One region of the Desulfitobacterium elongatum genome, then DNA from elsewhere that is predicted to be linked to it. Evidence: riboswitches for the same ligand, from Rfam matches in the RefSeq annotation. Region 1 holds a riboswitch; each other region holds the start of a gene.
The links. A riboswitch is a leader RNA that binds a small molecule or an ion and turns the genes downstream of it on or off. The one in region 1 is predicted to bind glycine.
Positions count from the first base shown of each region.

Region 1 (10,755 bases):
CTGGATTCTCGCTGCGGTGTCTTCATCAACCACGTCATTGGCGATCCACTTTGGTAGTTCTTCACGAAGCCATTGGATATTCCGTTCTTTCATAGAAGCCCCCCTCGTCTAATCTTCAGATTGGCACTTTGAAAAATATACAAATCCACCGCCAAGCGTCGTTGTATTGAACCATAACGCAAGGTCAATTCTCTTTATACGTCCTTCATCGAGAATATTTACAAAGGCACTACTTCCATCCTCAGTATATTCTAGTAAAATAATCGTCACCCAATGCCAGCGATCCAGATTTTTTTCCTCACCATTACATAAATTGAGGAAGGCTATCGGAGAATCATTTTTTAATGCCCCTTCTAAAAAGCTAATTATTTCTTTCAACTTAGGGCGCCGATACTTATCTTTTGGCACTTCACAAATGCGGTGTTCTAGATCTACCCCCTTCGATTTCGTGAAAGCCAGCATGGGCTCATATAACATCTTCAGAGTATTGACCCCTCTTATAGAGGGGGTAACATACTTCCACATCTCCTTCATGAGGGACACCCAATTTTCTTTGCTATGGGAACACTCCTCTGATTCGAGGTTAGATTCACTATGCGTAAGATAAAAGAAAATATTTGAAGCTGCAGAAGGACCGCATCCTGAAAGGCGTTGCCACGTTGTCGGATACCATGCTTGGTTACAGCCATAATAGGTCTTATGCTTACTTTCATCGATTACCTTGAACACAGCCAGATTAGCTATGGATTCTATGGACATATGCCACACCTCAGTTATAGTCATTAGATCTAGAATTCTTCAGCACTTTTCCCCGCCAAATATCCTGAGGACCAAGCCCACTGCAAGTTATAGCCTCCGCAGTCTCCGTCAATGTCCATGATTTCCCCGGCGAAGAAAAGACCAGGTACTAGCTTAGATTCCATGGTGTTCTGATTGATATCTCTTACATCAATTCCACCTGCAGTTACTTGAGCCGCAGTCCAAGTGTTGGTACCAGTAACCTTGAAGCGCCAATCCTGCAAGATATTTATGATATTTTCCTTCTCACGAGTCGTTAAAAGTGCTACAGGCTTGTTAACATCTTCAATTCCAGCCTGTTTCAGCAATACCGGCACGAGTTGTTTATTAATAAAACCGACAAAGCTAAAGGAGACGTTCTTTTCAGGATTACACTGCCAGCGTTTCATCACATAGTTAATGAGTTTATCCTTTGGCATATGATTGATAAGCACGACCTTAACCCAAACTTCCTGGTTCATCTTTAGTCTTTCAGCAGCCGTCCGACTTAATTGGAAAATAGGCGGGCCAGATATGCCATACTCAGTAAATAATAATTCCCCTTGAGCCTTAGCCAGGGTTTTGCCTTTAACTATGATCTCCGCATCCCCCTCAAATTTGATCCCTTTGATCTGCTTAAGAAAAGGCTCGGCGAGCTTAAGCTGTACGAGAGAGGGAAAGGGCTCAATGAGATGATGGCCAAGTTGTTCGGCTAAGGCATAGCCACTGCCATTTGACCCTAAGTTAGGGGCTGCCTTTCCTCCCGTGGCGAGAATCACACGATGCGCAAAGTATTTGGCACCATCCTTCGTAAAAACCTCAAAACCCTTGGCGAGTTTTCGAATCTCCTTCACTTCTGCCTCAATGATAGTCTCTATTCCTAGCCGCTCCAATTCATAGCGTAGCACATCTAAGACACTTGAAGCCTGATTAGAGAAGGGAAAGACCTTTCCTTCCTCCTCAACCTTGTGGGTAATACCCAATTGTTCAAAATACTCAATGGCCTGGAAATTATCAAAAGCATTAAGGGCACTATATGCAAACTTAGGATTCACACCATGAAAATGGGAGATATGCATATCCGTATTGGTTAAATTGCAGCGACCATTACCCGTGGCTAAGATCTTCTTACCCACACGCTGGTTTCTCTCTAAAATGGTGACCTGAGCCCCTTGGCGACCGGCAATCACAGCAGCAAATAAACCCGCTGCCCCTCCTCCCACCACAATAATCTTAATTTGTTCTCCTCTGGACATCGTAATCCCCCTTATGACAAAGCCACTTTCATAACTTTCTCTAGACATAATATATTGTACCCGATTATGCAGCGTCCGTCGTCACACACTACGACTTTCTTCACGCTTACTTCTATTTTGCTCATCCGATCGATTATATTCCCATTATACTACCAGCCCTTACTTCTGTTAACTGTACCCGAAGTATAGAAAGACTGCTGACAAAAGCACTGTGTCAGCAGTCTGATCCAATTCACCCTTTTTATTTGACGAATGTATCTTCTTCGAGATCCTTAAAAGCTCGATCCAGCTCTTGCTTGGTATTCATAACGATTGGGCCTCCCCAGGCGATGGGTTCCTTAATATGTCTCGACTCAAGTCTTTCACTCAAAAAGGTCGAACTAAGTATCAAAACTCCTCCGATCATCTGAATAAAACTCATGCTCTCTCCTAAGGATATCGCAGCGATGATCACTGCCGAAATCGGGTCGATGTAGCTTAAGACAGCGATTGTCTGTCCCTTAAGTTCCTTGACCGCTGTAAAATATAAGAAGTAAGCAATTCCAGTATGGACTATACCGAGAATAAGGATTAAAAGGATGGAGCTTGAATTCAGGTCGGAAAAGCTCATATGCTTTTTCGTTAAAATATAGGGTAAGAGGACCAAAGCTGCGACTATTAATTGAACTAAGGTCGTCTCATAACCGGACAGATTCTTAATAAATTTATTCATTAAAATGACGCTGGCATAGAGAGCCGCCGCTGAAAGGCCAAAGAGTATACCGACCGGGTGATTATAGGAACCCGCCGCAGTATTATCCCCAATATTCACGATTAGAAATAGTCCGATCATAGCAGTAATGATAGATCCTACCTTGAGACGGGTAAGTTTTTCCTTAAGGACAAAAGGGGCTAAGATCATTACGAATATTGGAGCAAAATAATAACTTAAGGTTGCATTTGAAATCGTCGTGAATTTATATGACTCGAACAAAAATATCCAATTCAGGCCAATCGCTGCGCCTGAGAAACCGAGAAGTAGGCCATTCTCTTTGATGGATTGAAGGGATGGCTTCTGTCGGACGAAGAAACTAGCACAAAATAAGAATAAGCTGCCGATGACTCCTCTTAGAAACGCAATTTCGCTCGAAGAGAGATTAATTTCCTTCACAAAAACCCCGATGCTGCCAAAGGTAAGCATAGCCGTTACGAGTTTGAATTTTCCACTCACTGCTCTCTCTCCTTATTCGATGTTTTAAAAATCGCTTATACCAATGGTAGTCCAATTTGAAGCTTTGAGCAATAGGTTCAGAAACTGTGCTCCATCCTCCAGAGCATTTTTACCTGTGTCATGTTCTTCAAAAGATAAACATCAAAAGCCACGAAGTACGTTGATCTGTACTTCGTGGCTTTCTAATGCTACAAGGAATTTTCTTTTAGTCGAGAATAACGTCTACTTGATCCCCGTTTTTCAGTCCAAAAGCATTTCCTTCATCGGTATCTACATGCATGTCCAAAGCATAGTTCGGACTGACACGAATCAAGACACGTTCAAAGATCCCCGCACGAGGTCCTGGAACTGAAACTTTAACATGATCTCCATCTTTAAGGTTATGCTTTTGTGCATCTTCTGGAGTCATATGAATATGGCGAGCAGCAATGATTACTCCCTGTCCAAGTTGGACTTTACCTGCTGGACCTACGATTTCTACGCCAGGTGTTCCATCAAGGTCTCCAGAATCATGTACAGGCGGCTTTACCCCTAACTTAAAGGTATCAGTGGCTGCGAGCTCGATTTGAGTCGCTTTGCGGGCTGGGCCAAGTACCCGAACGTTAGGCATTGATCCCTTTGGACCGACTATGGTTACAGTCTCCTCAGTAGCAAATTGTCCTGGTTGACTTAAATCTTTTGTACGAGTGAGTTGATGACCTGCACCAAATAAGATTTCGATATGTTCTTGGGATAGATGAAGATGACGATTGGATATTCCGACAGGTACTTTAAATGCTTCCACTATAATAACCTCCTGGTTTAGTATTTTTCTGACTCGGTAAATGTTACTAATACATTATACTCCTATTTTCGCCAAAATCCATTTTTCTAAAAACTTTTAACTTTAAGATTCCCCAAAATATAATAACACATGACCTATGAACAGAATTACTTTTCACTATTTCTCAATTTTTAGGCCGCCATTATTTCTTAAAGAAAATCCCTCCCCGCACGAAGCGGAAAGGGAATATAAAGGAATTTAAGTGGCATTATGCCATAATAAAAATAAACTAATTACTTTTTCGCCAGCGAAGATCTGGCTTCCGGGCAGCTCCTGTCTCATCCAAGCGGGTGACCAAAGTATTGTAAGGAGCATTTTTAACGAGTTCTGCATCGTTCTTCACTTCATCGGCAATCCGAATTAATACGTTAGCAAACTCTTCTAGAGTTTCCATGCTCTCAGTCTCAGTGGGTTCGATCATCATCGCTTCCTCTACGATGAGCGGGAAGTAAATCGTCGGAGGATGATATCCGTAATCTAAGAGCCTTTTTGCAATATCCAAGGTATGCACGCCATAAGATTTCAAGTTCTTCGGAGTGATGATAAATTCATGCATGCAAACCCGATCTAGGGGCAGGTGATAATGTTCTTTCAAGATACTCATAAGGAAGTTAGCATTGAGTACGGCATTTTTTGAAGCATTCGTGAGCCCTTCCCCGCCTAAGGCCCGAATATAAGCATACGCTCTGACAAGCACGGAGAAATTAGCATAGAAAGCACGTACACGGCCAATGGAAAGTGGACGGTCATAATCCAAGTAATATTTCTCCTCTGGAGTACGAATGACTACAGGTTTAGGTAAATATGGCGCAAGGAATTCCTTGACCCCGACAGGTCCTGCACCCGGACCTCCCCCACCATGTGGAGTGGAGAACGTCTTATGAAGGTTTATATGCACGACATCAAAGCCCATGTCTCCTGGACGAGCAATTCCCATGATGGCATTCGCATTCGCTCCATCATAATAGAGCAGTCCTCCGACATCATGAATAATCTTAGCAATCTCGAGGATATTCTCATCAAACAAACCGAGGGTATTCGGATTGGTAAGCATTAAGGCTGCGACTTCTTCATTTGCTACTTGCCGTAAAGCCTCTAAATCCACCCCACCCCGTTCATTCGAAGGGACTTGCACAATCTCGAAGCCCGCCATTGCTGCAGTCGCTGGATTCGTTCCATGAGCAGAATCCGGAACAATAACCTTAGTCCGTTTGCTATCTTGGCGATGTTCATGATACGCCTTGATGATGAGAATCCCCGTCATTTCACCATGGGCACCTGCTGCAGGCTGCATCGTGAACGCATCCATCCCGGTAATTTCTCCCAAATCCTCCTGAAGTTCGAACATCAGTTGAAGTGACCCTTGGGTTAACTCTTCCGGCTGATAAGGGTGAAGCTGGGTAAACCCAGGAAGACGGCAAAGCATTTCGTTAACCTTCGGATTGTACTTCATCGTACAGGAACCAAGCGGGTAAAAGCCGGTATCTACTCCATGGTTGAAGGTTGAAAGTCGGGTAAAGTGGCGAACGACATCCCCCTCAGCGACCTCAGGTAAATCGGGTGCTTTTTCCCTCAGAACTTCAGAGGGAAGTAAGCTATCGAGTGGGATTTCCGGGACATCACATTTCGGAAGACTTACCCCTGTTCTACCCTCCCCACTTTGATCGAAAATAAGTGGTTCTAAAGCTTTCATTTTACTTCCCCCATTCTGGCCACGAGCCTATCAATCTCTTCCTTGCTCTTTGTCTCTGTTACACAGAATAGGAGATGATGGTCAAGTTCAGGGTAGAAACGGGATAAATCGAGACCACCAATAATCTTATGTTTAAGGAGTTCTTCATTGATTTTAGAAGGGCTAACCTCTGTCTCTATAACAAACTCATGGAAGTATGGAGAGGAAAAGGCGACGCTCATCCCTGGGAGTTTTGCAATCTCTTGAGCTGCATAGTGTGCCTTCTGGAGATTAAGATTCGCCATTTCCTTCAAGCCTTTCTTCCCTAACCCAGCCAAATGGATGGTAAAAGCTAACGCACATAACGCTTCATTAGAGCAGATATTTGAGGTCGCTTTCTCACGACGGATATGCTGTTCTCGAGCTTGGAGGGTTAAGACATAACCCTTTTTCCCGTTCTTGTCTTTGGTGGCACCCACGATACGTCCAGGCATGCGACGAACGTATTTATCACGGCAGGCTAAAAATCCAAGATAGGCTCCTCCGTAGTTAAGCGGGTTTCCGAAGGGTTGCCCCTCGCCCACGACGATATCCGCACCTAACTCTCCAGGAGACTTAAGAAGTCCAAGGGAAACGGGGTTCACGGACATCACGAGAAGAGCCCCTTTGCCATGAGCGAGCTGTCCAATGCTCTCTGCCTTCTCGACTGAGCCGAAGAAGTTCGGGCTTTGGATTAGAACTCCTGCAACCTCCTCTGTCAGGACCTTTTCGAGAGCTTCAAGATCGACAACACCGTTCTCGAAAGGAATCTCGACAATCTCCACTCCGCGCGGCGGTAGATAGGTTCTTAGAACCTCCCGATACTCTGGATGAATCGTCTGGGGAACTAGGACTTTACTCCGACGAGTCGCGTCGCAACTCATCAAGGCAGCCTCAGCTAAAGCGGAAGCTCCATCATACATCGAGGCATTCCCTGCGTCCATTCCGGTTAATTCACAGACGAGAGTTTGATACTCATAGATCGCCTGAAGTGTTCCCTGGCTAATCTCGGGTTGATAGGGTGTATAGGCTGTATAAAATTCGGAACGAAGCAAAAGTTGATCGACAAAGCTTGGAATATAATGTTCATAAGCACCTGCTCCGAGATAGGAAGCATAGTCATCGATCGTTGTATTTTTACTGGCAAGCCCTTTTACATGCTTCACGAGTTCAAATTCAGACATTCCACCTCGGATGCTTAACTGAGCCTGGCGCCGAACGCTTTCCGGGATATCCGCAAAAAGCTCTTCCATCGATTTTACTCCGATCCGGGCAAGGATTTTTTCCTGCTGGTTCGCCGTGTTCGGCACATAATTCATCTTAATGGCCCTCCTCCGCTAGAAACGCCTCATATTCAGCGGCTGTCAGCAACTCATCTAAGTCTTTAAGATCATCGGCTTCTACCTTAATCAACCATCCATCACTATAAGGGGCGCTATTCAAGAGATCCGGCGCATCCAGAGCATCTTGATTATATTCAACTACTTTTCCACTGACCGCAGAAATAATATCAGAAACTGCTTTGACAGACTCTACAGTCCCATAGGATCTTCCTGCGACTACAGTCGTTCCGTTTTCTGGCAGTTCTACGAAAACAACATCCCCTAGACTTTCTTGAGCATGCTCTGTGATTCCGAGAGTTACGATATTCCCTTCAACTTTCGCCCACTCGTGGGATTTGCTGTACTTTAATTCTACTGGATTCATAAATTCATCCTCCTAAACTTATTATTGATACTTGATACTTAGCTTAATTTTGATTCTCGTTAAAAACTTAGTCTATAAAAGCCTAAATCCTTAAAATAATACCCAAGGATTTCGTTTTACAAAAGAGAGCGGCTTCTAAGCGAGCAGGAAAGCAAACTTCGCGAAAAGTATGCAGCGGAGACGGGTTGGAAACACGACGTTTCCAACCGGCCACGAGGCATGGACGCCGATTTGGCCGGGAACCCGTCGGAGCGGAGAACTTGAGCGATTAGTTTGCTCCGCGTAGCTTACGGAGCGAACGGTGGAAAACGAAATCCTGGAGAATCACGCTTTCTGTCTCTTATAGAACAACGACGGAATTATCTGTGCCTTGACCGCCTTACCCCGAATGATAACCTCCAAAGTTTCTCCCTGCTGCGCTAAGTCTGCACGAATGAGTCCAAGCGCAATATTTTTATCCAAGGTTGGGGAGAAGGAACCTGAGGTTACAAAGCCTACCTCTTCTCCAGCTTTTTGAAGCGGATAATGGGAACGAGCAATCCCGCGCTCAATCATTTCCAGCCCGACAAGTTTACGGGGAACCCCTTTTTCCTTTTGTTCAAGTAGCGCGTCTTTCCCGACAAAGCTTTCTTTCTCAAGCTTTACAAAAAAACCAAGCCCTGCTTCCAAAGGAGAAATATCTGGGCCAAGTTCGTTGCCGTAAAGGGGTAACCGAGCTTCGAAACGAAGGGTATCCCGTGCACCAAGTCCAATCGGCTGTATTCCTTCGGCTGAACCTTCTTCAAGAATTTTTCTCCAGAGCTGGGACGCTTTTTCGGGAGCAAGATAAACCTCAAACCCGTCCTCTCCGGTATAACCGGTCCGAGAAATAAGACAAGAGATTCCATCCACTACACCGTGTTTAAACCAGTAATATTTGATTTCTGCCAAATTTACAGAAGTGAGTCTTTGGAGAATTTTCTCTGCGAGGGGTCCCTGCAAAGCCAATTGGGCAACTTGATTTGAACGGTTTTCCAATTGAATATTAAATCCCTCTGCCTTCTCCTGCATCCAAGCGAAGTCCTTATCGGCATTGGAGGCATTAACTACGATGTAAAAATGTTCCCCATCATAACGATAAACTAGTAGGTCATCAACGATTCCCCCATTGGAATAACACATCGGAGAATAGAGAATTTGGCCATCCTGGATACGCGTTACGTCATTTGTGATTATGTACTGAACAAATGCAAGGGCGTCCTTTCCTTTGACGTCCACCTCTCCCATGTGGGATACATCGAAAAGTCCAGCTTTGGTCCTTACTGTATTATGTTCTTCGATGACACCTGCGTATTGGACCGGCATTTCCCAGCCCCCGAAATCAATAAGTTTGGCTCCTGCTTTTTGATGTTCTTCATAAAGGGGGGTTCTTTTGAGTTCTGTCACTTTCAGACACCTCCTTAAAGTTTGAGTATGCACGAAATTTAGAAAATCATGATAAGAATTGTTAAATAAAAAAAGACAGAAAATCGCGCATCGCGCAACTCTGTCCTTTAACCTGAGAGATTCGCCTTTCGGCTCCCCTTTGGTGTTCTCCTTACGAGAAACTCTCCAGAGTCCCGTCTTCCAGCAGTACTTTTGCCTGAGAGCTTCCCCTCCTGAATGAGCGATCATCAGGAAGTTTCTCCTACGGCGCCCGGCTTTGCCGAGTCTCTCCTACTGAAATCATCCGGAACATATTCACTTTTCCTTTGCCACTCTATTATAGTCGCCAAGGGGCTTATTCGTCTACTAGGTAAAAAAAGATTTTTCAGTTTCTTTTCGAGACTAACTGCCACTAAGACTCCTGCATCCTACGAGCTAAAGCTTTTGAGCAAGGGCATTCAGTTCATTTCCAACCTGTTGAACCTCTTCGACCATTCGGGTAATCTCCTGTGTAGCCCGGGCTTGTTCCTGTGTAATGATATTATTCTGAAATACTCCTTCAGTAATCTGCTCCATCGTTCCTTGAAACTGTATAAGCAATTCATTAATCTCATTAGCCGAACGATTACTCTCGTCAGCAAGTTTTCGAACCTCTCCCGCCACAACAGAGAATCCTTTTCCTTGCTCTCCAGCTCGGGCTGCCTCAATCGCCGCATTCAATCCCAAGAGATTGGTTTGTTTGGAAACGCGTCGAATAAATTCTAAGGCATTCCCTGTGGCTTTTACTTGTTGTTGAGCGTCCTGTGCCACAGAGGCTACGGTTTGGCTGACGCTTGCAACCTCCTCTGAGGAGGCTGCCATTTCTTGAATGGCACCGGCGGCCTGTTCTAGTGCTTGTCCTAAACGTTCAACCTGCTCCCTAAGCGTTCCTTTCAATTCTTCGTCACGCATCGTGGAAGCGATCATTCCCGCAGCTACCTTGGCGACAGGTGTGACAATCTTCAAGGGCCCTGCAATTCCAAAGGTGCCTACCTTCTGTCCCTCCAGTCGAATAGCAATGTTAAACCCTTCACGCTGCCCTTGAGAATTTTCCTCATCCTCTTTGGTCACTGCGATTTCGTGGATCGGAGTCGTCATGATGCGAAGTGCCCCATTATGAACCATTCCTATCCGTTTTTTTGCTGAATCCGCAATGATCTTCCCACTGGGATCACAAACAATGCCGTGAAAGCCGCTTTCCGAATAAATTAAATCCACAATACGATGAGCAAGATTTTCCGTGAGCTTCATGCACCTTCATCTCCTACCTCAGCAACTCTTTTTTAGGGTCGCACTCTGTATCACACTATTCTAAATTAACATACTATTTTTATAGTACTCATTTCTTACACCCTTGTCTATATTTTTTTGCACTAAAGGACTTGGAAGAGAAATTCTCCCAAGTCCTTTAGTTTATTCTGCAATAGAGCCTACAACAGAGGCACAACGTGGACATAAGCTTGGATGCTCCGAATTATTCCCTACTTCGGTATGATACATCCAGCAGCGTTCACATTTCTCTCCAGCTGCCGAGTTTACAGTGATACTTAGTCCTTCAAGTGTCTCAGCAAGTGTTGCTCCTTCTGGCTTTTCTTCACTTGCCTCGTGCAATTGAACTGCAGAGACAATGAAGATTTCCGCCAAATTAGGAATCCCTTTCAGGAAGTCACTCAGCTCAGCAGTGGGGTAGAGATCAACTTGAGCCGTCAGGGGATGATTAATGAGCTTGTCTTGGCGCGCTTTTTCCAGTGCTTTTGTTACTTCTGACCTTACAGCAAGAAGGGTATTCCATTTCTCAGCGAGTGCTTCATCCATCCATTCAGGATTA
Region 1 is NZ_AP038772.1:1,189,445-1,200,199, reverse strand. Features, by position in the region: gene ACZ42W_RS05555 (DUF2157 domain-containing protein) at 1-93, opposite strand, end outside; gene ACZ42W_RS05550 (hypothetical protein) at 109-759, opposite strand; gene ACZ42W_RS05545 (BaiN/RdsA family NAD(P)/FAD-dependent oxidoreductase) at 789-2,033, opposite strand; gene ACZ42W_RS05540 (DMT family transporter) at 2,275-3,243, opposite strand; gene pduL (phosphate propanoyltransferase) at 3,449-4,027, opposite strand; gene gcvPB (aminomethyl-transferring glycine dehydrogenase subunit GcvPB) at 4,296-5,759, opposite strand; gene gcvPA (aminomethyl-transferring glycine dehydrogenase subunit GcvPA) at 5,756-7,096, opposite strand; gene gcvH (glycine cleavage system protein GcvH) at 7,098-7,484, opposite strand; gene gcvT (glycine cleavage system aminomethyltransferase GcvT) at 7,809-8,909, opposite strand; glycine riboswitch at 9,007-9,081, opposite strand; glycine riboswitch at 9,084-9,192, opposite strand; gene ACZ42W_RS05510 (methyl-accepting chemotaxis protein) at 9,324-9,749, opposite strand; partial or broken gene ACZ42W_RS05505 (sugar diacid recognition domain-containing protein) at 9,837-10,178, opposite strand; gene ileS (isoleucine--tRNA ligase) at 10,341-10,755, opposite strand, start outside.

Region 2 (10,755 bases), 1.1 Mb from region 1:
TGATTGCTCCTTCATTTGTTTTATTGTTTTCCGATTCAAGTAATAGTAATGCCGTCTATTCCAATAGTGCTAATTCTACAGCTCAAGGTCTCCAAAGCCAAATAAATAGTCTCAGCCAAGCTGTTCAGTCGAATCCTCAGGATACTGCTTCGCGTCTGAATCTCGCGAATGCCTACTATGATTTAGCGGTGGCGACACAGGGAGGGAAGAATCCTGAACAAGCAGGACCGATCTTCAAACAAGCTGTAGGTGAATATCAAGAAGTTATTAAGACCCGAAAGGATGTTAATATTTTAGTGGATATGGCGACCGCAGCCTTTTATGGAGGGGAAAATGAGGTTGCTGAAAATACCTTTAAACAAGCTTTAGCGGAAAAGCCGGACTTTCTTAATGCATTGCTGAACTATGGGGTTTTCCTTATGAGTGCTAAGAATGACTATATGGGAGCTATAGCTCAGTGGAATACGGCCTTAACCACTTCAAATCCTTCCCCGAATGATACAGAACGACTCAAGGGTCTCATTAGTACCGCACAGGAGCAGTTTCAAGCCTCTTTTGAAAAGTCGGGAAGTATCAATAATCCGGGTTCATCAACATCTGGGGCTAAATAAGCCTCAGTTTTTTTCTTAGTGTTTCTTATTATTTTTTCAAAAGCAAAATTTAACAAAACGTTCACAAATACAGTATCTATTGAAGGAATTAGATTTGCTATAATACACTTGTTGCGGGGAAGAGGTGATTTAGATGCATTTAGCGACTCTTGCAAGTGGTAGCTCCGGCAATTCAATTGTCGTGGGGCATGAGAAGAGAAGTCTTCTTGTCGATTGTGGCATAAGCCTCAAAGCAACACTACATAACCTTTCGATGCTAGACATATCTCCCTCAGAAATAGAAGGGATTTTCGTTACTCATGAACATTCCGATCATATCAAGGGGATTGGAGCGGTTGCACGAAAACTTAAGATTCCGGTGTACGCCTCTGCAAAGATCTGGGGGGAGATGAACCGCTCAGTAGGAAAGCTTACAGAAGAGCAAAGGGTCATCGTGACGGACTCTTTCTCATGTGCGGGGTTGAACTTGCGAGTTTTTCCAACATCTCATGATAGCAAAGAGAGCTATGGGCTTAGAGTAGAGACTGATATCTCAGGCACAGCTCGGAAAAAGGTTATTGGAATTGCGACAGATACAGGAATTATCACTGAAGAAATGCATCAGAATCTAAAGGGCTGTGATGCACTGGTTGTCGAGGCAAATCATGATCACGAGATGCTTTGGCAGGGTGGTTATCCGTGGTATCTAAAGAAGCGAATTAGCGGGAACTTCGGACACTTAGAAAATAAGCAGTTAGCTGAAGGATTGCTAGAATGGATTACTGAGAATACTCAACGTGTCGTGTTGGCCCATTTGAGCGAGGAGAACAATACCCCGGAGATGGCATTAGCGACTATTCTTCGGGCCTTAAAAGGATCACGGATCGCCAAGGAAAATCCAGAGTTGCGATTGCGAGTGGCACCGCGTTATACTCCGCATGAACTCATTATTTTGGGAGAAGACTAAAGCGGCAAGGAGGTTCAAAAGTATGAGTTTTTATAATGATCCTAATCATTCGAATCACTCTTCGAGAGATCGTAGACCTCGTTTATTCTCTACTATTGCAATTTCTCTCATCAGTGCTATTCTTGGTGGGTTAATTGCGGTTGCACTGGTCCCACCTTTTTATGGGAACCGCCCTCAGACGAATCAGGTGATTTTGGGACAAGGGGCTTCTACCCCCCCGGTTAATGTTACCAACCCGTCGGGTTTTCCAGTGGTTGAGGTGTCTAAAACAGTTGGACCAGCCGTTGTAGGCATAGGAAACTTTCAGCAGCACGGACGAATTTTCGGTGGGACGGCAGGACTAGCCGAAGCGGGAAGTGGCTCTGGCTTTATCGTCGATGCCAAGAATGGGTATATCGTCACAAATTATCACGTTATTGCTGATGCTAAGAAGCTTGTCGTAAGCTTGGCAGATGGTAGAAATGTTGATGCGACCTTAGTCGGTCAAGATGCTCGTACGGACCTTGCCGTGGTTAAGATCAGTGCCGATAACCTTACTGCGACTCAACTTGGGGACTCGAATCAACTCGAAGTCGGTGAACCAGTAGTTGCCATCGGGAATCCCGGTGGGCAAGAGTTTGCCCGTTCTGTAACGCAGGGTGTAGTTTCAGCGAAGAATCGTATCCTTCTGATTGAAGGAGAATCCAGCTTCAACTTAATTCAGACGGATGCTGCGATAAACCCGGGGAATAGCGGTGGTCCCTTAGTGAACTATAAGGGTCAGGTCATTGGAATTAACTCAGCGAAAAATGCAGAGCCTGGTTTTGAGGGGATGGGCTTTGCAATCCCGATTACAGATGCTCTCCCAATTATTCAGCAGCTTATCGAAAAAGGGTATGCAAGTCATCCAGGACTTCTAGTATCCATTGATAATCGTTACACTCCGGAATGGGCTGCCCAACAGGGCTGGCCAGCGGGAGCCTATGTATCCCAAGTCTCTGCAGGAGGCCCTGCCGACAAGGCTGGAATTCGAGCCGGAGACGTATTGGTGAAAATTAATGGAGTAACGGTTAAGAGTTCCTTAGAGCTGACTCATGAATTGTTTAAGTTTAAATCGGGGGATAGCATTACCGTCTCCTACTATCGGAATGGAGAGACGAAAGATGTTAAGCTTACTTTGGTAGAGTTAAAGCCTCAGTAATCACTTAAATCAAGCCATAGCGCCATGGGCGCTGTATCGATGGGTATTATACAGGTTGAATACATTTCGAAGTTAATAGAGTGAGTAGGATAAGGGAGGGTATGAGGCTATCTCATGATCCTCCCTTGTTGTAGCCATTACCTGATTAAGCGAATACATTCAACTAGGGCTTTCCCTTAGTAAAGCTAACAACCCGAAAGGCAGTGTCTTTCGGGCATAAGCCTAATTATATATATTTAGAGTGATGAGGTAGTGTAATGCTTCAAGTAAAAGTGATTGCAGTTGGGAGAATTCGTGAAAAGTTTTTGCTGGATGGAATTAAGGAATACACAAAAAGGTTAAGTGCTTACATCCGTCTTGATATGATGGAGATAGCTGATGAACCCTGTCCAGAACGGCTTTCACTAGCCGACGAAGAACGCGTTAAACAGAAAGAAGGAGAACGAATCCTAAAAGGTATTGGGTCTCAGGATTATGTCATTTTACTGGATCTCAAGGGTAAAGAGTTTTCTTCTATAGGCCTTTCTGAGTATATAGATCAGCTTGCAGTCAACGGTCAAAGCAGTATCGTATTCATTATCGGAGGTTCGCTCGGAGTATCAGAAACGGTTAGACAAAGGGCCGATTACCGCTGGTCCTTCTCCCAGTTAACCTTTCCCCATCCCCTCATTCGGCTTATGCTCCTGGAGCAGATTTACCGAGCGATGAAAATCAGTAAGAGTGAGCCTTATCATAAGTAACACTAAACGAGTATGCCCTGCATCAAAAGTGCGGGGCATACTCAATTAGAAGCAGGTACCACTGCTGAAGACATATTCGATACTAACTGGCACTGGGACACCTATAAGTATGAATTATACAACGACTCAAATTCCACCGAACTTATCTACCATGGGGTATAAAGTTAAACTGGAGGCGTAACTAAGCTACATTTAAGTATCCCTTATTAGAGTGAGAACTTTTGGCCTCTGTGGGTAATTTCAATGATTTGAGTGGGGCAATCTTTCATTTTATCCGCAAATTTTCTCGGTGTAATAAAATCATCTCCAAAGTGCATTGGTACAAGAACTCGTGGTTTGATTTCTCGAATAAAGTATTCTGCTCCTATTGAGTCATACTGTTCCAATCTCGGATCAACGGGGAAGAAGGCGATATCGATGTCTTCACCTTTGATCTTTAGTATTTCGTCTTTGAACATTCTCTCAGCTTTCTCGATTTCCGCCTGAGGGTCACCGCTCCAGTACCACCAATTCAGATCTCCAGCGTGGAAAATATGAGTTCTGTCAGACTGAACTAGAAACGAAACACCTTCATCCGTAGAATTGTAAGCTTTGATGGTTATGTCATTGACGCTGATCTCCTCATAGGGAGATATGAAGGTGATATTGTCCTTCTTTTGAGGGATACTAGGGTCTCCCTCAATATCGCTACTTAATATGTACTGGATATTGGGTCGCTCTTTCTGCCATTCAAAGAAATGGGGGTTATAATGGTCTGAATGGACATGTGAGGAAAAGACATAAATATTTTTATCCTTGAGATCAACCGAGCCTTGATAGTAGTCGAATATGAATAAATTCTGCTCTGTCTCGACGCTAAAGCCGCTATGATAGATATACTGAAAATTAAGGTTTGAATTTTCCATCTAAATCACCTCGTAATGGATTATACAATAATTAATCGTTATTATTTGTCTTCTTCTTAGAATTTTACTACAATAAGAGTAAAAGAAATATCGTTGAGTGCGTAAATTAAGAAAGGACGATAGTATATGAGATTTAAGTTTGACCACAATAATATTAATGTCCTTGACCTTAAAAAGAGTCTTAACTTCTATAAAGAAGCGTTAGGACTTGTAGAAGTTAGACGGCTTGAACAAGAAGATGGAGAATTTATCCTTGTCTATCTTGGGGATGGCTCTTCCAGTCATACGCTAGAGCTAACCTGGTTGAGAGATAGGGCAGAGGCTTATAATCTGGGAGAGAATGAATTCCACATTGCTTTGACCGTTGATGACTTCGAAGCGGCCTATGAACACCATAAACAAATGGGATGTATATGCTTCGAAAATAAGGAGATGGGAATATACTTTATTAATGACCCGGATAATTATTGGGTGGAAATTCTCCCTAGACGGTAGGTGATAGATACACACTTAGATAAAAAGGTAATCTACGTGAGAGATTACCTTTTGTTGGGTTAATCCCATTTTTGAAATGGAATAGATAAGAGTTAATATGGGTGGTAAAGATGATTAAATTTAAAGCGTTAGGCCTTGAAGATAGAGCCTTATTCCAGAAGTACCTTAAAAATTATACATTTAAAACGTATGAGTATTCCTTTTTGACACTCTACTTATGGAAAAAGTATTGTAATGTAGAATATGCGGTGATTGACGATTCGCTCGTTCTAAAAAAGACTGAAGAAAAGATTGGATCGTTCTTTATGCAGCCTATTGGTTTTTCTGAGGAAAAATTGTCCGGCATAATCGAAGAACTGATCAAAATCAAACAAGAAGATCCAGGATTCAAAGCTCTATTTAGGGATATTGAAGAACCCTTTATGAAACAGTTGACAGAGATTTATGGATCAAATATCTTGTTCCTAGAAGATGTTAAGAATTTCGACTATATCTATGAAACAGAGAGATTGATTCATCTTTCGGGAGAAAAGCTGCATAAAAGGAAAAATCACTACAATCAGTTCATCAATAGCTATAGCTACGAAGTAAAGGATATTCACGATCAGGTAGTTATCGATGATTGCTTGGGTTTCGCAAGCCGATGGTATGAGAACCAGAAGGTTAAAAGTAGGCAGCTCCTTTGTGAGCTTGAGGGGATCAGAGACGTCTTAAACCACCTTGAGGACCTCGAAGTTATTGGTATGGCAGTGTATGTCGATGGGAAAATCGCTGGCTTTACTTTTGGAGAGATAGTAAATAGTAAAATGGCGGTCATTCATATCGAAAAAGGGAATACAAAATATAAAGGTATCTACGCCTTTATCAATAAAACCTTCGCAGAAAATTATTTGCACAATGTCATGTATATCAATCGAGAAGAGGATTTGGGAATACTCGGGTTAAGAAAGGCCAAATTGGCCTATGATCCTATAAAACTTGAGAAAAAATTTATTGTTAGCCCCATTTGTTGTGAGACGGGTTATTCGGAGAGAATGATTATCAGGGCTTAAAAGTTGAAAAGAGGGACCTGTTCCCTCTTTTCAACCCGTTTAGACCCTCATGTTCATAGATATTCTAGGAAATGCCAAAGGCAAAATAAAAGCACGACCCGCATAAGGTCGTGCTTCCTATTCTGCATGGTAAATTTTATTTTCCGCTGAGGCGAATAGGCTCGTCTGAGACCTCATCCAAACGCTCTTCCCAGAGATACTTCTTTGTTTCTGATACAATGACTCCGCTTAAGAGGAGTAGCGCTACGAGGTTTGGAACCGCCATCAGGGCATTCATGGCATCAGCCATATCCCATACCAAAGCAAGTTTCATTGTAGAACCCACGAATACAGCGATGACCCAGAGGATGCGGTAAGGCATAATCGCTATTTTCCCAAATAAGTATTCAATCGCTCTCTCACCATAGTAAGACCAGCCCAGGATGGTTGAGAATACGAAGGTTAAAAGCCCTACAGTAAGAACAATCGGACCAACCACAGGAATTTGAGCAAAGGCCATATTGGTCAGTGCAGCACCTTTTAAGCCCTCTGCGGCCGCAGGATTTCTTATGATGCTGCTTACTACGACGATACCGGTCATTGCGCAAACAACTACAGTATCCCAGAAGGTTCCGGTAGAAGAAACCAGAGCCTGCCGAACAGGGTTTCTCGTTTGAGCTGCGGCTGCTACGATGGGGGCTGATCCTAATCCAGACTCGTTGGAGAAGAGGCCACGAGCAATACCGTAGCGTGCAGCCATCATTACGGATGCTCCAATGAAGCCGCCACCAGCTGCACTAGGGGTAAAGGCAGATTTGAAGATTAAAGAAATGGCAGGAGCTACATACGCAGAATTCATAGCTAAAATGACAATACAACCAAGGACATAAAAAATGGCCATGAACGGAACGAGTTTCTCACACACGTTGGCAATGGACTTAACTCCACCAATAATGACGACACCAGTGAGGACTGCCATAATAAGACCGCTGATATAGGGAGAAACGGTAAAAGTATCATAGACCATAGTAGATATCGAATTGGCTTGAACCATGTTACCAATCCCAAAGGCGGCAATCGAAGTGAAGATACAGAATAACACAGCAAGCCATTTCTGACCCAGCCCGTTTTCGAGTGCATACATGGGTCCACCGAGCATTGTCCCATCAGAGGTTTTGACTCGATATTTGACAGACAGTAGGGCCTCAGAGTACTTAGTTGCGATACCAAATACTCCTGTAAGCCAGCACCATAGTACAGCGCCTGGACCGCCCAAGGCAACCGCGGTAGCTACACCGACGATATTACCAGTACCAATGGTTGCAGCCAAAGCTGTGGTAAGGGCACCGAATTGACTTACATCCCCATCAGCAGATGTGTCCTTGGTTACAGAGAGTTTAATTGCCTTGATGATGTATTTTTGGATGAAGCGTGTTCGAAACGTTAAAAATAAGTGCGTACCAAAAAGTAGAATCAGCATTGGGGGGCCCCAGAGGTAATTGTTTAACCAGAGAATAAAATTGTGAAAGCCTTCCATCGTTTTGTCTCCTCCTTTATTTCCTCTAATCTTCTTTGTTGCAGTCTCTTGAGGGACTGCTTTTATTTATAAAAAGAGCCAAATCGTAAAGGATTTGACTCTGTAGTGTAAGTATAAGTCTAAGAAGAGATCGCTTAAAAGCTGTCCCTTAATAAACATTCATACTCTGTCCTTTTGCCTGAGAGATTTACGAAAAAATACATTGCCCCTTCGGCGCCCGATTTGGGTCTCTCCAGAGTTCTGTCAATCTACGGTCTTACTTAAATTCAAGTGCCTGAAAGTTTAACTTCTTCGGCGAGCCATAAGCCACTCTCCCGTAGATATCATCCAGTAATTATTCAGTTTTTTAGTTAATTATTTAATATTATAGTTTCGCTTACCCTTTTATTCAAGGGAATTCTTGGGAAGCTGGCTATGAATTATGTATACTTTCAAAAAGAGTCTTCGAATTCCAGAAAGAGAGAACTAGAGCCGTCCCTTTGTTACACAAAAAGAGACCAATCAATTCACATTGAGTTGGTCTCTAACTTAGATATTGATGACTTTATCCAACATATCTATAGCTTGCTCCTTTGGAACTTCTTTGACTTGGATAAATTCGCTGGTCAAAATTCGGAGGGCGTTTTCCAACATCGTTTTATCTTCAGAACCTAGCTTCTTAATTTTACTTTTCCGCATTAAATCACGGATGATCTCAGTTCCTTTGTAAATATCGCCTGACTTTATCTTGTTTTTATTCATATCTCGACGATATCTCTGGTTATCATCACTTAAGGGGTCGGTTTCCCCATTATACAAGTCGTCGAGTACATTTTGTAGAACATCGGGTTTGACGACCTGTCGAATGCCTAAATCATTTGCCTTTTCAATAGGGATCATTATTTTCATTCTGATGTGAGGGATATTTAGGAAATAGTAAATTCGGTTTTTTCCTAGGACTTCCTTTTCTTCGATGGCTTCAATTACGCCTGCACCATACATAGGATAAAGAACCTTATCGCCAACTTGAAACAATAAACCCACCTCCTATGTGACTCGTTGATTACATCTAAGTATATCATGCTTTGACATTCAATGCAAAATAATTATTTTACCATATTGTAAATTAAAATGTCAATACCGTTTTTTCGAAAATAATGATAAAAAGACTGGATTTTCCAAAAATATATGGTCTTACCCTAGAGATTTACTGTTTAGACAAATTCATCTCGAAAGAGAGGACCCTTGAGAGTAAAGGATTTACATATCTAGGAAAATAATCTATAATAAAACCTAGATGGACTCATCATATTCCCACATTTAGAGTCGAATAGGGTATAAAACAGCGGCTATCAAGCGAACGATAGTCGCTCTATGTTTATTGAGAAAAGGAAGGATAAGGACAAAATGGCTAGAATAATTGACATCACATCTGCTGACCGTGAACGTCTACTTAAACTCATTAACAAAGAGAGGGAATTCGGATCGGCTAAGAATAAGGACTATTTAAAAGATCTCGAACATGAATTGGAAAAAGCGAATATCGTATCCTCAGAAGAGATTCCACCGGATGCCATAACTATGAATTCGAAGGTTCTCTTGAGGGATTTGGACTCAGGGGAAGAAACGATGTATACTCTTGTCTATCCAGAGGATGCTGATTTGCTTGAAGACAAAATATCAGTATTGGCACCTGTAGGGACAGCTATCCTTGGGTTCCGAGAAGGAGATATACTTGATTGGAAGGTTCCAGCTGGTATCGTCAAGTTAAAAGTGGAAAAGATTTTATATCAACCTGAAGCCGCAGGGGACTATGAGCTCTAACTGAAATGGCGGAGAGACAAACGAGTCAGGAACTAAAGCAGTGTCCTGACTCTTACCTTATCTTAAATGAAGTGGATGAAAAGCGATGCGTTAAGAGAAGTGAATTTGGTAAGACTAATAGGCAAGACTTAATCAGCGATTGGATTCTCCGAGAAACTCTTTGAAGAATAATGTCTTATGGCCAAAAAAGAGGGAAATTAAGCTAAGGTGTAGAATAAAATCTTTTTAATCAGAAATGAATTGACACCGTATCGAAGATACACAAGCAAAGGGTGCGAATTCGGTAGGAAAGGTTGAGAACAGTGGAAAAGGAAAATAAGTCATCGAATTTCTTGCGCAATATTATCCTCGAGGACTTCAAGACGGGAAAGGTTGATCATATCGTAACCCGCTTCCCTCCAGAGCCGAATGGATATTTACATATCGGGCACGCAAAATCAATTTGCCTAAATTTCGATTTAGGAGATGAATTCAAGGGAAAAACAAATTTGCGTTTTGATGACACGAATCCGGTAAAGGAAGATACGGAGTATGTAGAGTCCATCAAAGAAGATGTGAAGTGGTTAGGCTATGATTGGGACAACCTCTTTTTCGCCTCAAATTATTTCGATGAGATGTATAAACGAGCCCTTCTTTTGATTAATAAAGGGAAGGCCTATGTTTGTGATCTTTCTGCAGAGGAAATTCGTAAAAATCGCGGGACCCTGACTGAGCCTGGTAAGGAAAGCCCTTGTCGGGATCGAAGCGTTGAGGAGAATTTAGAGCTTTTTGAGCGGATGCGTCAAGGACAATTCAAAGATGGAGAAAAAGTGCTCCGTGCCAAAATAGATATGTCCTCTCCAAATATTAATATGCGTGATCCTATCCTTTATCGGATTGCCCATGCGACTCATCATAATACAGGGGACAAGTGGTGTATCTACCCAATGTACGACTATGCCCATCCTCTGGAGGATGCCATTGAAGGGATAACTCACTCAATCTGTACCCTAGAGTTTGAAGATCATCGTCCTTTGTATGATTGGGTTATCCGTGAATGTGAGATGGAGCATGTTTCTCATCAGTATGAATTTGCTCGGCTGAATATCACTAACACAGTTATGAGTAAGCGTAAGCTTAAGCAACTTGTCGATGAAAAGGTTGTGGATGGATGGGATGACCCTCGCATGCCAACCATTTCCGGTCTGCGTCGTCGCGGCTATACTCCGGAGTCTATTCGGAACTTTGCACAAGCTATTGGGGTTGCCAAGGCAGACAGCGTTGTCGATGCAAAGATGCTCGAGCACTTTATCCGTGAGGACTTAAAGCTAAAAGCTCCACGGACCATGGGAGTGATACACCCCTTAAAAGTTGTGATCACCAATTACCCAGTAGGGCAAGTAGAAATGTTAGATGCTGAGAATAACCCAGAAAATCCAGAAATGGGAATACGCCAAATTCCGTTTTCTAGAGAAATCTACATCGAGCAGGATGACTTTATGGAGAATCCTCCTGCAAAATACTTTAG
Region 2 is NZ_AP038772.1:42,860-53,614, forward strand. Features, by position in the region: gene ACZ42W_RS00250 (tetratricopeptide repeat protein) at 1-611, shown strand, start outside; gene ACZ42W_RS00255 (MBL fold metallo-hydrolase) at 745-1,557, shown strand; gene ACZ42W_RS00260 (S1C family serine protease) at 1,580-2,737, shown strand; gene rlmH (23S rRNA (pseudouridine(1915)-N(3))-methyltransferase RlmH) at 2,995-3,477, shown strand; gene ACZ42W_RS00270 (MBL fold metallo-hydrolase) at 3,684-4,382, opposite strand; gene ACZ42W_RS00275 (VOC family protein) at 4,509-4,877, shown strand; gene ACZ42W_RS00280 (DUF2156 domain-containing protein) at 4,988-5,929, shown strand; gene ACZ42W_RS00285 (alanine/glycine:cation symporter family protein) at 6,066-7,445, opposite strand; glycine riboswitch at 7,602-7,691, opposite strand; gene ACZ42W_RS00290 (CarD family transcriptional regulator) at 7,974-8,459, opposite strand; gene rnk (nucleoside diphosphate kinase regulator) at 8,832-9,248, shown strand; gene ACZ42W_RS00300 (glutamine--tRNA ligase/YqeY domain fusion protein) at 9,551-10,755, shown strand, end outside.
Region 2: it holds a riboswitch for glycine, as region 1 does, so the genes downstream of both, ACZ42W_RS00285 (alanine/glycine:cation symporter family protein) here and gcvT (glycine cleavage system aminomethyltransferase GcvT) in region 1, are expected to answer to the same signal.

Region 3 (10,755 bases), 1.9 Mb from region 1:
CAAACCCATCGCTCAAGTTGTATGGGACCCAGGTATCTTAGTTGTGGCACCGGAAAGCCCGTTTAAGACAGCTCAGGAATTGATCGATTACGCTAAGCAAAATCCTGGAAAACTTAAAATGACTAACTCAGGTACAGGCGGAGACGATTGGTATACTGCGGTTATGATTGAAAAGCTCTCAGGTACCAAGATGAATCATATCCCCTTTGAAGGAGATGCCCCGGCTTGGCAAGCAGTAGCTGGCGGACATGCGGACGCTAACTCCACAAACGCAAGTGTAGTTACCTCTTTAGTTAAGGGTAACAAATTACGTGCACTTGCAGTCTACGCGGAGAAACGTCTTCCTGAACTTCCAGACGTTCCGACCTTAAAAGAAATAGGCATTAACTTAGTACAAGGTTCTGCTCGCGGTTATTTGGCTCCGAAAGATACCCCTCAGGAAATCATCGATATCTTAGCAAATGCCATCGAAAAAGTTACGAAGGAACCCGAGTTCATTAAAACAACTAAAGCAGGTAGCTTAGAAATCATTTTCAAAAAAGGCGCTGAGTATGACAAAGCCCTTAAGGATGAAGAAGCAAGCATGAAAAAAGTCATTGAGGAAATGGGTCTAGTGAGCAAGTAGAAGTTTTCTTGAGATGACGTATATCTTAAAGGTGTCTTTAGGCGGCGGGGCAGGCCCGCTGCCCATTCTAATCCTAGACTAGGCAGGTGAAAGTAATGAAGGAACGGGTTATAGCAATAGGCTTTTTAATATTCTCGTTAGTGTACTTGGCTGGGTCCATATCTTTGCAAGTGGGTACTATTGAACAACCTGGCGCGGGTATGATGCCCGCATTCTTTGCCATAGCTTTACTCATCGTTTCAGCCTACAATGTTTATAAAACCTTTAAGGAAGCATCTCAAGAGGAATCGCAAAGTTGGTTCCAATTGGCACCTGTCGGTGTAGCGATTAGTATTGTTATCTATCCGTTCATTTTAAAACCCTTAGGCTACCTCATCTCTACGTTTATTGTGCTCTCAGCTTTGTTACTTATTCTTCGTTTTAAATCGAAATGGGTATCTTTAGTAACGGCTTTAGTCTCCACGCTTGCCTCTTATTGTTTATTCGCGCTTGTTCTGAAAGTGATCTTACCGGGACAGTTCCTTGAAGATCTTATTTCAACCTTAATTAGGAGGTGAGAGAATGGATGTATTACAGCAATTACTGATGGGGTTTACAACAGCTGCAACACCTATTAATCTTCTTTATGCCTTGTTCGGTGCATTTATTGGAACGATTGTTGGGGTGTTACCAGGAATCGGGCCTTTGGGCTCGATGGCTATTCTCTTGTCTTTCACCATGAATATGGATGCAACGACCGCCATGATATTCTTTGCGGGAATTTACTATGGATCTATGTACGGAGGATCTACGACTTCAATTCTCCTCAATATACCTGGGGAAGCCGCTTCTGTCGTTACCTGTATGGATGGATATGAAATGGCTAAGAAAGGACGAGCTGGAGGGGCATTAACGATTGCTGCGATAGGTTCTTTCATTGCAGGTACAATTAGTATCATTGGTCTTATGTTTGCAGCTACTGCATTAGCAGACACAGCCCTTAAGTTCGGTCCTCCTGAATTTTTTGCGATTGGGGTCGTTGGGCTGCTTGTCCTTGTCCGTTTAAGCGGAGGTTCTCTCCGTAAGAATATGTTGATGATGCTTTTCGGTTTAGCAGTGTCTACTATCGGAACGGACAAATTGATAGGTGTATCTCGCTTTACCTTTGGAATTACGGAACTGGGGCAAGGCGTGGAATTTCTCCCTGTGGCCATGGGACTTTTTGGTATCGCCGAAGTCATGCTTTCGGTTTCAGAGAAAGAAGGATATGGCCAATTAATTAAAATTAAAATGCGTGATTTACTTCCTACGAAGAAAGAGCTAAAGCATTCTGCTGGTCCGATTTTTCGGGGGTCTATTCTTGGCTTCTTTATAGGGCTTTTGCCTGGCCCTTCACCTGTTATTTCCACTTTCGTTTCCTATATGACCGAGAAGAAATTGTCCAAGCATCCGGAAGAGTTTGGTAAGGGTGCGATTGAAGGGGTAGCTGGACCGGAAGCAGCCAATAATGCGGCTGTCGGCGGTGCCTATGTCCCTTTGATGGCTTTGGGTGTTCCGTTTACCCCAGCGATGGCAGTAGTGGTGGGAGCAATGATGCTGCATGGAATTACCCCTGGCCCCACTTTGATCGCAGAACGCCCTGACCTGTTTTGGGGGGTTATCGCGAGTATGTATATCGGTAATATCATGCTCCTTATTCTAAACCTCCCGCTTGTTCAAATATTTGTCAACGTCATGAAGGTTCCAAAGCCACTGTTATTTCCACTTATCGTTCTTTTTTGTCTCGTGGGTGTTTATAGCGTCAATTCCAGCTTTCTTGATCTCGCAGTTCTTGCCATCTTCGGAATTCTGGGCTATTTCCTTCGTGGGAGAGGCTATGAACCGGCACCTTTAGTCTTAGCCTTAGTTATTGGACCGATGATGGAAATTGCTTTCAGACAAGCGTTAATGACCTCCCAAGGAGATTTATCTATACTTTTTATGCGCCCAATCTCTGGGACGTTGTATATATTGACAGTCCTTATCTTGGTTGTTCCTGCAATTTATAAATATATTCGAAAGAAAGGAACAGGAACATATGTAAGTAAAGGCGCTTAAAGTTTTTTTGCAAAAGCATCAATGGATATGATTACATCATATATAAATCCTTAAAATATCGAAAAGCCGGGGGCCTTCCGATAGAAGTTCTCCGACTTTCCGATATTTTCTTTTTTTTGATTCAATTCTTGATCTATTGAGATGCTATTTCTGTTCTTTAAGTATTTCCTTATTAAAAACCCAGGAGTGATTTTTCATGTCTCTACCTCTAATCACAACCTGATTGCCCTTCACCTCGACATATAATCCATTGACCTGAGGCTCGCGAGTTCTCCCCCCTTTTCCATCGGTAACAATAGTATAGTGCACAGCACCAGTGTGGACAGTAGTAAAGGGTTGGTTGTCAGTATTGATACTTGTTTCATCAAGTGGGCGATGGGTGTGTGAGGTAAACAGAATAACTTCCGGATAATGAGATAGTATATCCCGAAGCTCTTTACCTTGTCTAATTCAAATGGGGATTAAGAAGGTCTTGAAACGCTTGAGCTCCGAGCCGAGAAACAAAATCGTGAAATTCCTCCTGATGTCGTTTATTGCTTTTATAGAATTCGATAAACTCAACCAAAACCTCTGGAACTTGAGCAGCGGGAACCGCTCCTTCAAGAGGTATTGCAAACCCAGCATCAATCCCTAATTGCCCTCCTATAGAGAGTTCAAATTTCTCGACAGTTTCCCCATTCCATTTTCCGAGCATCCCTCTTAAACCAATATCCGCAATGTGTAATTGAGCACAGGAATTCTGACAACCATTGACATGAATACGCAAGGGGGTATCCAACTCAAACTTTTCATCGAGATATTGAGCAATTTTCAAGGCAAAATTCTTAGTCTCGACTGGCGCTAAATTGCAAAATTCCTTACCCGTGCAAGACATCGTGTACCCTATAAAGGATTTTGGGTACGGAGTGAATTTCACGATGATCGGTTCAGCGAGGAGGGCCTCAATAGTCTCAGTGGGTATATTAGCCAGCACCAGATTCTTCGAATTACACGTTCGAAGAGAGCCATCTCCGTATATATCTGCGCACTGTGTAATTTCAAGCAGATCCTCTGCAGATAATCGTCCGACAGGAACGGATAACCCCACATAATTGAGTCCTGGTTGCTTTTGAGGATGAACGCCATAAAAATATCCTGCATTCCACCCACGGGTTAAGTCTATCCCTTCACTTTCAAGAGGACCAGTCAGTTTTAGGAGCTCGGTTTCAAACTTCTCTCTTCCCCAATCCGCCAGGAGAAACTTTAATCGCGCTTGTCGTCGATTACTCCGATAGCCGTAATCCCTAAAGAGGGTTGCCACTGCAATGGAGACCTTTAATACGTCCTGGGGATGAATAAAGAAATTCAGCCTTTGGCCAAGCTGAGGTTTAGATGAGAGCCCGCCACCAACATAGACATGAAATCCATAAACTTCTTTCTCGCCCTCTCTCTTAACTGCCGGTGTAAATGCTATATCATTGATTTGTGCATGTCCCGTATTATCGACATTGGCTGAAATCGAAATCTTAAACTTTCGTGGAAGATTCGAGAACTCTCTGTTCTCCTGGAAATATTCAAAGACTTGCTGAACAATCTCTCGAGTATCCATTGTTTCATCAGGGTCAATTCCTGCGAGAGGATTTCCTATAACGGTTCGCGGACAGTCGCCACAGGACTCAATAGTATGCAGGTTGACTTGTCTAAGAGTATCCATTATTTCAGGAAGGGTTTCTATCGTAATCCAACGAAATTGGATGGCCTGACGCGTGGTCAAGTCAATGATTCCCCGTCCATATTTTTTTGAGATATCAGCTAACACACGAGCTTGCTGAGAATTCATGACCCCACCAGGAATCTTTACCCGCAATAGAAAATATCCTTCAGTTCGCGGTCTCTGGACATAGACCCCCGCCCACTTTAAGAGATCACGTTCTTTAGGTGTGATGGATTCAAAACCCGATTCTTTGTATTCTGAAAGCTTTTCAAGTATATCCAAGCCATCTTGCTTCAGTTTCAATTTTTCAAAGTCATTCAGCTCATCATAATCTTTTTCCCAAACTTTGCCCATATTCAACTCCCCTTATTCATAGCGAATTACTAGGATAGTAAATCATATTTTGAAGAATACTATGAAACAGGGAATTTGTCTAGCTCTAATGTAAATATTTAAACGAAAAAAGCTAGACTCGGATTCGAATAAGGAAATCATGTAATTATTCACCATAACTTAAGGGTAAGAAGCTATTCAAGTTGCTCCTTACCCTTTTCGACTGATCACTACGCATTCAAGAAAAAACATATAAGTCAATCCCTTTATTACTCTTTTGGCTTTTTGATAACCGTTAGAAGCATCTTAAACCTTTTACGGGCTTCTAGGCTATGTGGAATATCCGAGGGCATAATGACTGTTTCCCCTTCTTTAACCGTTAGAACTTTATCTCCGATGGTGATTTCCGCTTCCCCATCGAGAACCTGAACCAAAGCATCTCCTGAAGTCGTATGTGTACTTATTCCTTCCCCTTCATCCAGGGAGAATAAAGTAATGTTTACTGCAGGGATTTGAGCAATTGTCATGCTGATAACTTGACCTTGTTTGTATTCGATAAGTTCTTTAAGATTGAGAGCTTGTGAGAATTCAATATTTTTCATGATATTAACCATTTAAAGTCCCCCTTTAAATTATCTTTTAGCTTATGACTTATTCTAACCCTTTTAGCATTTAAAATAATGTGATTGGAATCACTTTAAAATGAAAATATTTCCTCCTCACTCTTACCCTCCATATAATTCTTTACCCCGCATCACTCGACTCAGACTTGATCCTAGTGATACGGGGTAGTTTTCGTGTAAATCTTAGTTTGATAAACTTGTAATGGGAGCGGGAATCCTCCCTCCACGCCTTATAAACTGACGAGAAGAGAAAGGGTTAATCTTAATGACGGGTGCTCCACCAAGTAGCCCTCCAAATTCAACTCGATCTCCAGCCTTTTTCCCTATCGCCGGAATCACTCGAACTGCAGTCGTTTTTTTGTTGATCATTCCAATGGCTGCCTCATCAGCAATAATGCCCGCAATCGTCTCTGCCTCAACATCCCCTGGGATTGCAATCATGTCTAGTCCAACGGAACAAACACAGGTCATTGCCTCAAGCTTCTCTATGCTTAACGCTCCTGTTTCTACGGCATAGGACATCCCCGCATCTTCAGAAACCGGGATGAAAGCCCCGCTCAAACCTCCCACATGAGAGGAAGCCATGGCTCCACCTTTTTTTACCGCATCATTTAATAATGCTAAAGCAGCAGTAGTTCCATGAGCACCACAGCGTTCCAAGCCCATATTCTCTAAGATTTCGGCAACGCTATCCCCTATAGCCGGCGTTGGAGCCAACGAAAGATCAACGATTCCAAATGGAACTTTTAATTCTTTGGAAGCCTCGCGCCCAATCAACTCACCCATTCGTGTAATTTTAAAGGCTGTGCGCTTGATCAAATTGGCCAGTTCCCCTAAATCCGCATCCGGGTGTTTTTTTACAGTATGTGCTACAACACCAGGACCACTTACTCCTACGTTGATAACAACTTCCGGTTCTCCCACACCGTGGAAAGCCCCCGCCATGAAGGGGTTATCCTCTGGAGCATTGCAAAAGACCACTAGCTTAGCTGCAGCAATCCCGTCCTGATCCGCAGTGCGGTGCGCGCATTCGAGAACGACTTGTCCCATCTTTAAGACGGCATCCATATTTATTCCAGCCTTCGTCGATCCGATATTCACTGAAGAACACACGTATTCGGTCTCCGCAAGGGCCTGGGGAATCGCTTCAATCAAGGCTTCATCTCCGCGGGTTAAACCCTTTTGGACCAGCGCCGAAAATCCTCCTAAGAAGTTAATACCCACTGTTTTCGCAGCCCGATCCAAAGTTCTCGCCAAGCGAACCATATCCTCTGGATGAAAATTAGATCCCAGCAGGGCCACTGGAGTGACTGACACTCGCTTGTTGACAATTGGAATCCCGTAGCGTGCAGCCAAGCTTTCACCAACACTCACCAAATTTTCTGCTTGGCGAGTAATTTTATCGTAAACCTTCTGCTCCACGCGCTTTATGTCATCCCCAGCACAATCCAATAAACTGATACCCATGGTTATCGTACGAATATCTAGATTCTCATTTTCAACCATTTCAAGGGTCTGTAAAATTTCATGAGGTGCCAAGTGCATTTTCATGATAAGCCTCCCTATACTCTGTGCATGAACGAAAAAATATCCTCATGCTGTACATTAACTTTCAAGCCCCGCTCCGTTCCTTCGCGCTTCAATTTCTCGGTAATCTCAGCTAAGGCTACAGAGGATTGACTGACATCCACGATCATAATCATGGTAAAAAAACCTTGCAAGATGGTCTGACTAAGGTCCAATACGTTAATTGAATTCTCAGCTAAACGCCCTGTTAACCAAGCAATAATTCCGATTTGGTCTTTTCCCAAGATTGTAATAATGACCCGATTTGATTTTTCATGTGTTGTTTCCAATGGCATTTTTCTTACCTCTTTTCCATCTTCTTTTTGCAGTCTCTTCCTTATCATTCCCATTCATCCCACTAAAAAAGAGCCAAATCAGATTTTGATTTGACTCTGGAGAGTACTTTAAAGAATATTTTTAAAAAGGAAATAAGACAATTCCATGAATTATCCTCATCAAAAATATATCCTCTGTCCTTTTGCCTGAGAGATTTAACAGCTATAGCTGTTTTGCACCTTCGGCGTCCTTTCGGAACTCTCCAGAGTCCTGTCCGTTTCCAGTTCCACTTCATTTAAAGTACCTGAGAGTATAACTCCGTCGGTGGGCGTAACCGCCACTCTCCTGAAAACATCATCCAGCCCTATTTAATATTAAAACGTATTATAAACACAGTTACAAAGAATTGCAACCCCAACTTCTCATGAGGGGATCTACTAAAGCTGCAAGTTGAAAAAGACTCAATTGAAAAAGTCCAGCCTTCAGCTTATGATTATTCAATAGCAAGGACATTAGGTACGAGGAGGAGTTTCGATGAATATAAGAAAAGCAATCCTTGACGACTACGCTGGAATAATTGAACTATACTCAGAACTTGATGGATTGCATCGTTCGAATCACACAGAACTCTTTATACAGCCCGAGGGACCTTCTCGGTCGAAAGAATATATTACCGATTTAGTTCATGGTAATGATAAGGCTCTTTTTGTTGCCGAAGAGGATTCCCAGATTATTGGTCTAGCAGAGTGCCTCATCATGAGGTCACCAAACTTCCCTGTCATAAAAAAAAGAGAATGGGTTCAGCTCGATAGTATTGCAGTAAGGCATGATTACCAGCACCGAAATATTGGCTCTTCCCTTTTAGACGTCGTCATTCAATGGGCTCAAAGCATGAACATCGATCGGATTGAAGTAAAAGTGTATTCCTTTAATACGAATGCACTTGAGTTTTATAATAAAAATGACTTCAAAGATTTGGCCAGAATAATGTATCTGAATCTGGAATAAGAAATGTACATATATACTTCTAGAAGCAACTGCAAGAATGAGACTTTTTCTATGACCTTTATATGCCACTCGTTGTACATCTATAGAATAGAATTATAAATAGATCACATAGATTAAAGCAGCTAGCACAATCCGATAAAGCGCAAACGGCACAAGCTTGATTCGGTTAATAAGATTTAGAAACAAACGAATAAAAAGTAATGCGAATACAAAGGCACTGATAAAACCAACGATGAAAAAGGGTAAGACATCAAGCGTAAAGTATTGCCAATTTTTCAAGAGAGATAAACCACTTGCTCCTAACATTATCGGAACAGCCATGATAAAGGTGAAATCGGAGGCAGCGCGGTGACTCATACCTAGAATGACTCCTCCCGAAATGGAAGAACCCGAACGCGAAAATCCCGGCCATAAACCTAAACATTGAAAAAGTCCAATCCCGAGTGCTTGTTTATACGTTATTTGGTCTACTTTCTCTACTTTAGGTTCTTTTGGTCGGACCCAATCTGCGACTATCATAAGAATGGCCCCGATGACCAGTCCTATGATAACCGTTTCCACTGAGAATAAGTGCTCATCGATAAAATCCTCGAAGGCAACCCCAAGTACCCCGGCTGGGATCAAGCCTACAATAACTTTCTTGAGGCTTAACCTATCCCTTTGTTTCGAATTCAGGGTCTGTTCTCTGTGTAGTCCTAAGAGATTCATAAAACGCTCTCTAAACAAGATAACTACTGCTAAAATCGAACCCAACTGAATAACAACTTTGAAGGTATTGGCCACTGGCGCGGTAAATATTACTTTCGAATGAAGCCATAAGTCATCGACAAGAATCATATGACCCGTTGAAGAAACGGGTGCATACTCCGTTAAACCTTCGACTATTCCTAAGATCAATGCTACGAATAATTCCCACATGTTCATTATTTATTGTTCCCTCCGTATTAAGTCTTCACGGACTACTTTAAATGCAAAGCTGTTAAATGTCTACCTTAGCTCAAGCTCAAACCCTTAATGAGTACGAACTTGTTGTATTTGTCCCTTCCCCTATAATGATAGTATCAGTTAACGTTAACTGAGTATTGAATTGGAGATGATAAGAGCTATGAAAGTAATCGCTGTTAACGGGAGTCCTAGAAAAAAATGGAATACCGCTACATTATTGCAAAAAGCGCTTGACGGAGCAGCATCTATAGGCGCTCAAACTGAACTAATCCATTTGTATGACTTGAATTTCAAAGGTTGTACCAGCTGCTTTGCCTGTAAAAGGAAGGATTCCAAGCATATTGGTCACTGTGCTATGAAGGATGACCTAACTAATGTCTTGGGAAAAATTCTAGAATGTGATGTCCTCCTTTTGGGTTCACCCATCTACTTCGGAAATATCACCGGAGAAATGCGTTCCTTCTTAGAACGTTTGCTCTTCTCCAACCTTTCCTATAACGAGGGGCATCGTTCAGTTTTTGAAGGAAAGATAGCTTCAGGTTTCATTTATACGATGAATGTCCCGGAGGAAATTCTGAAGCAAGTAGGCTACGAAGCAGTATTTCGCTCTATCGCAAATAGCCTGCGAATCTTGAACGGCACTTCAGAGTATATCCTCTCCACTGATACCTACCAGTTTGAGGATTACTCCAGATATGAAGCCTCCAGGTTTGACGAAAAACACAAATCTCAAGTGAAAGCAGAGCAATTCCCCCTCGATTGTCAGAAAGCCTTTGACATGAGCGTTAGACTAGCAAGCATCTAAGCAATAATATTCATCAGATCCTGCAATCCTCAAGCTTGCAGGATTTAATTTATTACGTGTAGAGCGTAGCGAGGATTCGCATCCTCAGGCCAAATTTTCAAGTTAAATGGGTCCCCAGAAGATATCTTCTGGGGACCCATTTTTGTGGAGCCCTACCATTGTCGACCTGGGTCGTTTGCCATACTATTTACTGTACCTTGAGGATAAAGAACGAGATAATGATCCATCATGGGATCAGGATTACTATTAGTCGGTTGTGGAAATACCAGCTCGATTTTAAATTCTTGTCCTGCAGTATACCCAATGATTTCTTCCCCATTAACTTTTACATCATAAGCAGGAGTTCCATATACTTCTTTAGTCATAGTGAGGGAGAGTAACTGCAATTGTTTATCGTAGGACCGTACCTCAAAAATTTGCATACCTTTATTAAAGCCAAATACGCTAACATGACTTAAATATGTCGCATAATTCCCTTTAGCAGCAGGAACCCAATCGACTTTATCCGGTTCGCCCCATTTTTTCTTTACATCTTCCAAGACACTTGTCTTTGCAGGAAAGTCGCAATTGATGACTTTCCCTTGCTCAGCTAGCTTCTTCATGTTCAATAACAATCCTTGAGAAGGATTAGTAGCCTGAGTTGAAGATGACGGAGTTGTTTGGGGTGATGGACTCGGTTGAGTCGATTGATTTGATGAAGGCGTCTGAGTAGCCGAATCAGTTTGTGAGGGGGGATTCTGAGACTGAGAATTTGATGGAGAACATCCGACGAGAAGAGTTAGAACGAATGCAGTAATCATCCATT
Region 3 is NZ_AP038772.1:4,047,876-4,058,630, forward strand. Features, by position in the region: gene ACZ42W_RS19135 (Bug family tripartite tricarboxylate transporter substrate binding protein) at 1-625, shown strand, start outside; gene ACZ42W_RS19140 (tripartite tricarboxylate transporter TctB family protein) at 721-1,182, shown strand; gene ACZ42W_RS19145 (tripartite tricarboxylate transporter permease) at 1,187-2,701, shown strand; gene ACZ42W_RS19150 (nitrite/sulfite reductase) at 3,147-4,748, opposite strand; gene ACZ42W_RS19155 (cupin domain-containing protein) at 4,997-5,341, opposite strand; gene ACZ42W_RS19160 (DUF711 family protein) at 5,534-6,901, opposite strand; gene ACZ42W_RS19165 (ACT domain-containing protein) at 6,913-7,212, opposite strand; glycine riboswitch at 7,377-7,468, opposite strand; glycine riboswitch at 7,475-7,550, opposite strand; gene ACZ42W_RS19170 (N-acetyltransferase family protein) at 7,727-8,200, shown strand; gene ACZ42W_RS19175 (undecaprenyl-diphosphate phosphatase) at 8,294-9,124, opposite strand; gene ACZ42W_RS19180 (flavodoxin family protein) at 9,306-9,950, shown strand; gene ACZ42W_RS19185 (YjgB family protein) at 10,103-10,755, opposite strand, start outside.
Region 3: it holds a riboswitch for glycine, as region 1 does, so the genes downstream of both, ACZ42W_RS19165 (ACT domain-containing protein) here and gcvT (glycine cleavage system aminomethyltransferase GcvT) in region 1, are expected to answer to the same signal.